2 regions of the Ectopseudomonas khazarica genome follow, and region 2 is predicted to be linked to the other one. Evidence: riboswitches for the same ligand, from Rfam matches in the RefSeq annotation. Region 2 holds a riboswitch; the other holds the start of a gene.

What was found. Region 2 has a riboswitch for cobalamin ahead of JLK41_RS20885 (energy-coupling factor ABC transporter permease). Riboswitches for the same ligand answer to the same signal wherever they lie in the genome.
Region 1: another riboswitch for cobalamin. It lies ahead of cobG (precorrin-3B synthase); the one in region 2 lies ahead of JLK41_RS20885 (energy-coupling factor ABC transporter permease).

The regions. Positions count from the first base shown of each region.
Region 1 is NZ_CP068551.1:5,330,389-5,335,146, reverse strand. It holds gene JLK41_RS25080 (precorrin-2 C(20)-methyltransferase) at 1-143, opposite strand, end outside; gene JLK41_RS25075 (precorrin-8X methylmutase) at 143-769, opposite strand; gene cobG (precorrin-3B synthase) at 762-2,099, opposite strand; cobalamin riboswitch at 2,194-2,374, opposite strand; gene cbiE (precorrin-6y C5,15-methyltransferase (decarboxylating) subunit CbiE) at 2,527-3,729, shown strand; gene JLK41_RS25060 (cobalt-precorrin-6A reductase) at 3,726-4,445, shown strand; gene JLK41_RS25055 (HvfC/BufC N-terminal domain-containing protein) at 4,442-4,758, opposite strand, start outside.
Region 2 is NZ_CP068551.1:4,434,185-4,438,942, reverse strand. It holds gene JLK41_RS20895 (TetR/AcrR family transcriptional regulator) at 1-192, shown strand, start outside; gene JLK41_RS20890 (acyl-CoA dehydrogenase family protein) at 189-1,838, shown strand; cobalamin riboswitch at 1,887-2,090, shown strand; gene JLK41_RS20885 (energy-coupling factor ABC transporter permease) at 2,144-2,824, shown strand; gene JLK41_RS20880 (hypothetical protein) at 2,834-3,310, opposite strand; gene JLK41_RS25410 (hypothetical protein) at 3,307-3,561, opposite strand; gene amn (AMP nucleosidase) at 3,689-4,758, shown strand, end outside.

The DNA.
Region 1 (4,758 bases), 900 kb from region 2:
TTGCCACCCTGGCCGGCGTTGTGTTTCGCCTTGGCCACGAAGTAGGCCACCACCGGCGCCGACTTGAGCAGGCGCAGCGCCTTGAGGGTGAGCAGCTCGGGGTCGCCGGGGCCGACGCCGAGACCAAGCAGACGACCGGCCATCACTCCACCTCCGAGGCCAGCGCGTTGACCGCGGCCACCGCCATGGCGCTGCCGCCGCGCCGACCGCGCACGATCACATAGGGCACGCCACGGCTGTCTGCGGCCAGGGCGTCCTTGGATTCGGCGGCGCCGATGAAGCCCACCGGCATGCCGATGATCAGCGCCGGTTTCGCGGCGCCGGCGTCGAGCATTTCCAGCAGGTAGAACAGCGCGGTGGGGGCGTTGCCGATCACCACCACGCTGCCCTCCAGGTGTTCGCGCCAGTGTTCCAGGGCCACCGCCGAGCGGGTGTTGCCGACCTCACGGGCGAGTTCGGGCACGCCGGCGTCGTGCAGGGTGCAGAGCACCGGATTGTTCGCCGGCAGGCGCGGGCGGGTGATGCCCTCGGCGACCATGCGCGCATCGCAGAGGATCGGCGCGCCGGCCAGCAGGGCTGCGCGGCCGGCGGCGCCAGCTCCGGGGGAGAAGCGCAGGTCCTCGACCACGTCGACCATGCCGCAGGCGTGGATCACCCGCACGGCGAGTTTCTCCAGGTCGGCGGGAATGCCGGACAGGTTGGCCTCGGCGCGAATGGTGGCGAAGGAGCGGCGGTAGATTTCCTGGCCGTCGCGGATGTAATCAAGCATCAGGGAGTCCTGCGGGAAGGTGGCGGGCGAACCAGGCGCCGGCCTCGTCGATGGTCATGGACGGCACCAGCAGGCGACCGAAGCCGGTCACCTCGGGGGTGCGTTGATAGAGCTGGTAGTGATCGGGCGTGCTGGCCAGCAGGGTGTAGGGCTGTACCCGCGCGCTGGCGCAACTGCGCGGGCAGGCGCTGAGGTGAGTCTGCGGGCGGGCGCCGTTGGCGCGCAGCAGCTCGGCCAGGTGCAGCGCGTGGTGCTTGCTGTCGGCCAGGCCACGGGCGCAGGCGGCCGATCCGGTGCAGGCGACCAGCCCGAGCAGTGGGTCGCCGGCCTCGTGCAGCAGGCCGAGTTCGCCCAGTGCGTTGCTCAGGGTTGCGGCCTCAGCCTGCGGCACGTTGCCCAGCAGCAGGCCCTGCCAGGGGGTCAGGCGCAGTTCACCGCCGGCATACCGCTCGCTCAGCTCGGCGAGGGCCAGCAGCTGTTCGGCGTGCAGGCGACCCAGCTGGGCCCCGGCGACGACCATGCACAGGCCGGCCCGGGCCTGTGGATAAATCCCTGCGGGCGCCCGCTCGACGCCTGCGGGCGTCTGCCAGTCGGCTGTTGGCGGCTGCAGGGGGAAGTCCAGGCGTGCCTGCAGGCGCTGCAGCAGTTCGCTGGCCGGGAGCTGCGCCAGCAGCTGGCGCATGCGTGATTGTTCGGGCGTGGCCAGTTCGAGGAACAGCAGCAGCAGCTGGTGCACCAGCTCGACCGCCTGCGCGGCTTCGATGCGCGCCAGCGGCGCGTCGCTGGGGCAGCCGGCCAGGCCCAGCAACAGGTGGCGTTCATCTGCGGCGGCCAGCCACAGGTCGTGCGGGTGTTCGCGCATCGCCAGGGCTTCGCCGCCATCCAGCTGCAGGGCGAACTTGGCTGACAGGGCATGCAGCGCCGGGGTGTCCTGCAGCAGATCGAGGAGTTGCCCGGCGAGCGGGCGAACGTCCATCCGTGCCTGCGGGTCGAGGCCAGCGGCAGGGCTGAGCAGGAGGTTGCGTACGTCGTCGGCGGCGGCCACGCGCGGACCGAGACCGGCAGCGAGCAGTGCGCCGATCAACGCGCTCTCCTGGCCGGGCAGCACGCCGCGAATCTGCAGGTTGCTGCGGTTGGTCAGCTCCAGGGTACCGCTGGCGTAGCGCCGGGCAGCCTCTCCGATCGCACGCGCCTGGGCACTGTGCAGCACGCCGCCAGGCAGCTTGACGCGGCAGATGCCGCCGTCCAGTGCGGGCACGATGCGCAGCAGGCCCGGACAGGCAGAAGCCCGAGGGGTTGGCAGTTCGGCGGTGAGGGGACAGTCGCGCACAGGGTTCACCAGCAACAACGACGCGGCGACCGGACCAGCGAAACCCGTCGAGAGGGTTTCATGGCATCGGTACACCCCGCCCGATGTTGGCACTCGCGACCAGCGTTCGTCGGCAGGTCTCCTGGCTGACAGGTCTTCATCCGCTACGGCCTTCCCGGTTGCCCAGTGGCGCATGTGCAGCGGACTCGCTGTTTACAGTTGCGGGGGCAGCTCGGTGGCGATGGTTGATCGCTCCGGATTCCCTCTTCGAGGCTGTCGACGATCCACTGCAGCAACGCCAGGCTCGGAAAGCCACCGGCGGCTGACGCATGCAGATCGTGAACAGACTCTTGGGCCCGTTTACAAGGGGCACCGACGAAGGCGCTATTATGCCCGCTTTGCGCGGCGTCGCGACACGCGCCCTGTCGGCTACTTGCGAGGAAGGTGGATGAAACCCTGGTTGACCCTGGTGGGTATCGGCGAAGACGGCTACCCCGGCCTGGGCAAGGCTGCGCGGCGGGCCCTGCTGGCGGCCACGCGTATCGTCGGTGCGCCGCGCCAGCTGGCGTTGCTGCCGCCGTGCATCGCTGGCGAGCGGGAACACTGGCCGAGCCCCTTCGACCTGCAGCCGTTGCTGGCGCGGCGCGGCGAGGCGGTATGCGTGCTGGCCAGCGGCGATCCGATGTTCTACGGCGTCGGGGCCAGCCTGACGCGGCAATTGGCGGCCGATGAGCTGCAGGTGTTGCCGGCTCCGTCATCGGTGTCGCTGGCGGCGGCGCGCCTGGGCTGGCCGCTGCAGGAGGTGGACGTGGTCTCGCTGGTCGGCCGGCCGCTGGCCACGCTCAATGCCCGCCTGTTTCCCGGTGTGCGCCTGCTGCTGTTGAGCGCCGACGGCGACACGCCTGCCCAGGTTGCCGCAGCGCTGTGCGCGCGCGGTTTCGCTGCCAGTCGCCTGACCCTGCTGGAGCACCTCGGCGGGCCCGAGGAGCGCCGTATCGATGGCCTGGCCGCGCAGTGGAGCCTGCCGCGCGCGGCCGATCTCAACCTGCTCGCCGTGGAGTGCCTGGCGGACGCCGGGACCCAGGTGCTGCCGCCGACCTGCGGCCTGCCTGACGATGCCTATCGGCATGACGGCCAGCTGACCAAGCGCGACGTGCGCGCCGTGACCCTGGCGCGCCTGGCGCCGCTGCCCGGCGAGCTGCTGTGGGACGTGGGCGCCGGCTGCGGCTCCATTGGCATCGAGTGGATGCGCGCCCATCCCGCCTGCCGCGCCATCGCCATCGAGGCCAACGAGGGCCGTCAGGCGCATATCCGGCACAACCGCGACGCCCTTGGTGTGCCCGCTCTGCAGCTGGTGGCCGGGCATGCGCCGGAGGCCCTGGACGGATTGCCGGCAGCGGATGCCATCTTCATCGGCGGCGGCGTCACCGTGCCGGGGCTGCTGGAACAGTGCTGGGCCGCGCTCAAACCGGGCGGGCGGCTGCTGGCCAACGCGGTGACGATCCAGAGCGAGGCGGCGCTGGTGGCCTTTCGCGAACGGCAGGGCGGCGAGCTGCTGCGCCTGACGGTGGCGCAGGCGCAACCGCTGGGCGGGTTCGATACCTGGCGGGCGGCGTTGCCGATCACCCTGCTGGCGGTACGCAAGCCGTGAGGCCGCGCATCCTGCTGCTGGGCGGCACCAGCGAGGCGCTGCGCCTGGCTCGTCAGCTGGGCCCCGAAACGCTGTACAGCCTGGCCGGCCTGGGCCGGGTACCGGACGACCTGCCCTGTCGCGTGCGGGTGGGCGGCTTCGGTGGTGCCGACGGGCTGGCCGCGTTCATCGCCGCCGAAGGCATCGAACTGCTGCTGGACCTGACCCATCCCTACGCCGCGCAGATCAGCGCCAACGCGGCACGGGCCGCCGTGCTCAGCGGTGTGCCCTGCTGGGCGCTGCGGCGCCCCGGTTGGCAACCTGCGGCCGGCGACGACTGGCGCGAAGTGGAGGGCTGGGACGGGCTCAGCCATGCCCTGGCACCCTTCCAGCGGCCATTCTTCACCTCCGGGCGCGAGCCGCTGGCGCATCTGCATGAGATTCCTGCGCACCAGCACTGGACGGTGCGTTGCCTGCAGAGCGAGCCGGCGCCGCCCCGCGCGGAGATCATCGGGGCTCGCGGGCCTTTCTCGCTGGACGAGGAGCGTGCCCTGTTCGCCCGTATCCGCTGCGACGTGCTGGTGAGCAAGAACAGCGGCAGCCAGGCGACCGAGCCGAAACTGCAGGTGGCGCGCGAGCTGGGTCTGCCGGTGCTGCTGTTGCGCCGGCCCGAGCCGGCGCCGGCAACGCGCAGTTTCTGCGACCTGCAGACGCTGCTCGAGGCGTTGCCGCGCTAGGTCGCCTTCACCAACAGGCCGTCACTCAGCCACTGGTGCAGCCAGCGTGCGGCCTGCACAGGGGCCTGCTCCCCCAGTTCCTGCAGGCTGTCGCACAGCTCGGCGAAGTTCAGCCCCTCACAGGCCATGGCCTGCAAGGCCTGCGCTTGCGCGGGGTCGAGGCTGCGATAGCGGGTGACCAGTTGCTCACGCCAGATCAGGCACGTCTCGGCGTGCTCCAGGGCATGACTGCCCGGGAATGCCTGCTCGTGCTTGAGGGCACGCCACAGCTCCAGGCTGTTGTGCTGCAGGGTCAGCCATTGCACGCTCGGTT
Region 2 (4,758 bases):
CGCGTCGAACGGATCGGCCTGGTGGCAGCCTGCCTGGTTGGCGCCATCGCCGAAGCTCTGGTCGGACCACTGTCCCCGCCAGCCCGCGCCGCCCGCGAAGCCGGACAACCCACACTGGAACTGGCGCAGGTCAGCGCCGGCCTTGCCACCTTCTGTCTGCGCGCCGTCGGCGCCGAGGAACCCACGCGATGAAACCCAGCCTGCACGCGGAAACCCACGAGGTGTTCAACCAGGTACCGAGCCTGGACGGCGCCAATCTCTACCGCCTCGACCTGCCGCTGCAGGAGTGGATTCGGCGCTATGACGGCGGCTGGGCGGACGAGCGCCTGAGTGCCTACGGCGCCCTGGCCGGTGGCGCGCTGATGCAGGCGGGCTTCCTCGCCAACGAGAACAAGCCGGTGTTCAAGAGCCATGACCGCTATGGCAACCGCATCGACCTGGTCGAGTTCCACCCGGCCTATCACGAGCTGATGCGCACAGCCATCGAGCATGGCCTGCCGTCGCTGCCCTGGACCGATCCCCGGGCTGGTGCCCATGTCGCCCGTGCCGGTCTCACCTACCTGCACAGCCAGGCCGAGGCCGCCAGCGGTTGCCCGCTGACCATGACCTTCGCCGCCGTGCCGGCCATCAGCCTGCAGGCCAACGTCGCCGAGCAGTGGCTGCCGAAGATCCTCGCGACCGAGTACGACCCGCGCAACCTGCCGATGGAGCAGAAGAGCGGCGTCACCATCGGCATGGCCATGACCGAGAAGCAGGGCGGCACCGACGTGCGTGCCAACACCACGCGCGCCTATCCCATCGGCCTCGGCGGGCCGGGGCAGGGCTACGAGCTGGTCGGCCACAAGTGGTTCTGCTCGGCGCCGATGTGCGACGCCTTCCTGACCCTGGCCTACACCGACCGTGGCCTGTCCTGCTTCCTCCTGCCGCGCCATCGCCCGGATGGCTCGCGCAACGCGTTCTACGTCCAGCGCCTGAAGAACAAGCTGGGTAACTGGGCCAACGCCTCCAGCGAGGTGGAATACCGTGGCGCCTTCGCCTGGATGCTGGGTGAGGAGGGGCGCGGCGTGCCGACCATCATCGAGATGGTGGCCATGACCCGCTTCGACTGCATGGTCGGCTCCAGCAGCCTGATGCGCCAGGCCCTGACCCATGCGGCGCACCACTGCGCGCATCGCCAGGTCGGCGGCAAGCTGCTCGCCGAGCAGCCGTTGATGCAGAACGTGCTGGCCGACCTGGCACTGGAAAGCGAGGCGGCGCTGGCGCTGTGCATGCGCATGGGCCGGGCGCTCGACCATCAGCATGACGAGCAGGAGGACAAGTTCGCTCGCCTGGTCACCGCCGTGGGCAAGTACTGGATCTGCAAGCGCGCCCCGGAAATGATCTACGAGGCCAGCGAATGCATGGGCGGTGCCGGCTACGTCGAGGAAACCATCATGCCGCGCCTGTACCGCGAAGCGCCGGTCAACTCGATCTGGGAAGGTTCGGGCAACGTGCAATGCCTGGACGTGCTGCGCGCGCTGTCCAAGGAGCCCGGCGTGCTCGACGCGCTGTTCGCCGAGCTGGGTGATGGCCATGGTGATGCGCGCCTCAAGGCGCATATCCAGCGCCTGCAGGCGGACTTCCGTGACACCGCCGACATCCAGTACCGCGCACGCCAGCTCACCGAGGACATGGCCGTGGCACTGCAGGCCAAGTTGCTGCTCGAGGCGGGCAACAGCCTGGTGAGCGATGCCTTCATCGCCAGCCGTCTGGAAGGGCGAGGGCGGGTCTACGGGACCTTGCCGCGCGGCGTCGATGTCGAGGCACTGCTGGCGCGCAGCACGCCACACCTGGCCTGAGGTTCAGGCATCGATCGCCTGATGCGCTGTTTTTTGGCGCAACAGGCGAGTAATCTGGCGGCCGATGGTTCTGCGTGCGCACGCGTCACGCGGATGAAAAGGGAACAGGGTGCGGCGACTCTCGCCAAGGCCCTGGCTGCCCCCGCAACTGTAAGCGGCGAACGACACCCCTTGTGCCACTGACGATGGTCGGGAAGGCGGGTGAAGTGGCAAGCCGTGAGCCAGGAGACCTGCCATCGCTCACGGGCGTATTGCCCTTTCTTCCATCCGAATCGTCGCGCGGTGGGCGCGGCCAAGGAACCCCAATGCATATCGAACCCGGTGTCGTCGAAGGCGCCAAGATCCTGCTCAGCTACGCAACCGCCGTCAGCGCTCTCGGCCTCACCGCCAAGCTCGCCCTGGACAGCATCCGCAACAACGGCGGCGTCGCCGCACTGGCACTGCGCAGCCTGCTGACCACTGCGCTGGTGTTCTGCTTCTTCGAGGTCTTCCCGCACCACGCCGTGGGCGTGTCCGAGGTGCACCTGATCCTCGGCTCGACCCTGTTGCTGCTGTTCGGCGCCGGCGCCGCCGGCATCGGCCTGGCCGCCGGCCTGCTGCTGCAAGGGCTGTTTTTCGCGCCCTTCGACCTGCCGCAGTACGGGATGAACGTCACCACGCTGCTGGTACCGCTGTGGGGCATCAGCCTGCTGGCCAAGCGCATCGTCGCGCCGGGCACCGCATACGTGGAACTCTCCTACAAGCAGGCGCTGGCGCTGTCGACTGCCTACCAGGGTGGCATCGTCGCCTGGGTGGCATTCTGGGCCGTCTATGGCCATGGTTTCTCCGCCGAAAACCTGGCGGCGGTGGGCAGCTTCGGCCTGGCCTACATGAGCGTGATCCTGGTCGAGCCGCTGATCGACCTGGGCGTGCTGGCAGCCGCCAAGACGCTGTCGCGTTTCAGCCAGGGGCCACTGTTCAACGTGCGCCTGCACCAGGCGGCCTGATTCCGCTGATCAGCGGCGGCGCTGCCAGATCATCTGGCCGCTATTGCTCTCGGTGACCAGGTACTGGTCACTGAAGCGGTAGTAGGCCGCCGGGCGATAGTCGGGCGCGCCGCTCAGACGCACCATCAGCAGGCCGTCCTGACTGCGCCAGTGACCGCTGTACTGCACCTCGCCCGGGCTGTCGTAGGTCCACTCGGCGCCACCTGCGGCGGAGCGGCTCCATTGCGTGACGCTGCCGTCCGGGTTCAGTTGCAGCGTCATCACGCTGTTGAACGAGGCGAAGCTGGCGCCGCCGCTGTTGACGATCTTCTCGTGCACCCAGGTGCCGATCAGTGCCGGGTCGTGAATGACAGCGACGACAGGCGCCTGCTCGGCCTGCGCCGCTTCGCGCTGGAACAGGGCCTGGCGCTCCAGCACCTGCCCGTTGCGCGGGTCGCGTGCGGCGATCGAGGCGTTGAGCATCGCGTTGGCGTAGGTGGCATTCATGTTCGCCAGCAGCAGGCCGGAGCGTGGATCGCTGATCTCGGCGCGCAGCAGCTGGCGTCGTAGCGGCCCCTGAGGGTCAGGCGCAGGCTGCGGTTCTCCACATATTGCCCCTCCACCTGATCACCCTGCTGCTGCAGGATCAGCTCGGCGGGCTGACCGTCGAGCGTCGTCCGGTAGTGGCCATCGAGTTCGCCGGCGCGGGCGCCGAGACACACGGCGACGGCCAGCAGCAGGCAGAGTGCTCGAAGCATGGGGATGACCTCTGGGCAATTGCTGCAAGCCTAGCTGCTGGCATCGTGCCGCGAGCGTCGTCGCGCTATGTTTTCGTCGGCGTATGCAGGCAAGATAGGGATGTCCGTTCAGTCAGGAAGATGCATCGTGAAAGCCTGCTCAGATGATTTCATCGTTGTTCACACCCCCGAGGAGGCGGTGGACCGTCTCGCCGCCCTGCACCAGGAGGCCACTGGTGCGTTGAGCCAGGCGCTCAAGCGTTATCTCAAGGAGCGCATCCGTCCGGACGCCAGCGAGCACTGCCTGTTCCGCTACCCCGAGCTGCGCCTGACCTATTTGTGCCAGGGCGAGGTGCCGACCACCGTGCGCGCCTACGCCAAGGTGCAGGTGCCGGGCACCTACGCCATCACCGTGACCCAGCCGGCAGCGTTCCGCAAATACCTGCTGGAGCAGCTGCGCCCGCTGATGAACGATTTCACCCTGCGCGTGGAAGTCGGCCGCAGCCAGCAGAACATCCCCTATCCCTACGTGGTCGAGGGCGGCGATGAGCTGGCCGGCAGTGGCGTGACCGCCGCCGAACTGGCGCGGGTGTTCCCCAGCACCGATCTGTCCGCCGCCACCGATGGCACGGCCGACGGCCTGTACGACTGGGAAAACATCGACCCGCTGCCGTTGGCGCTGTTCGATGCGGCGCGCACCGACTTTTCCCTCAAGCGCATCCAGCACTACACCGGCAGCGACTGGCGCCATGTGCAGCCGTGGATTCTGCTGACCAACTATCACCGCTACGTCGATCAGTTCATCCGCCATGGCCTGGACATGCTGGTGGGCAACTCGCGCTTCAGCCGCATGGTGCTGCCGGGCAACGTGGTGATCAGTCGCGGTATGACCGAAGGCGAGATGCAGGCGATCATCGAGAACGTGGTCTGGCACCGCTACCAGATGCCGGCCTATCACCTGCAGGCCGAGGATGGCCACGGCGTGACCCTGGTCAACATCGGCGTCGGCCCGTCCAACGCCAAGAACATCACCGATCACCTCGCCGTGCTGCGTCCGCACTGCTGGCTGATGATCGGCCACTGCGGCGGCCTGCGTCAGTCGCAGACCATCGGCGACTACGTGCTGGCGCACGCCTACATGCGCCGCGACGGCATTCTCGATCGCGTGCTGCCGCCGCATATCCCGCTGCCGGCGCTGGCCGAGGTGCAGCAGGCGCT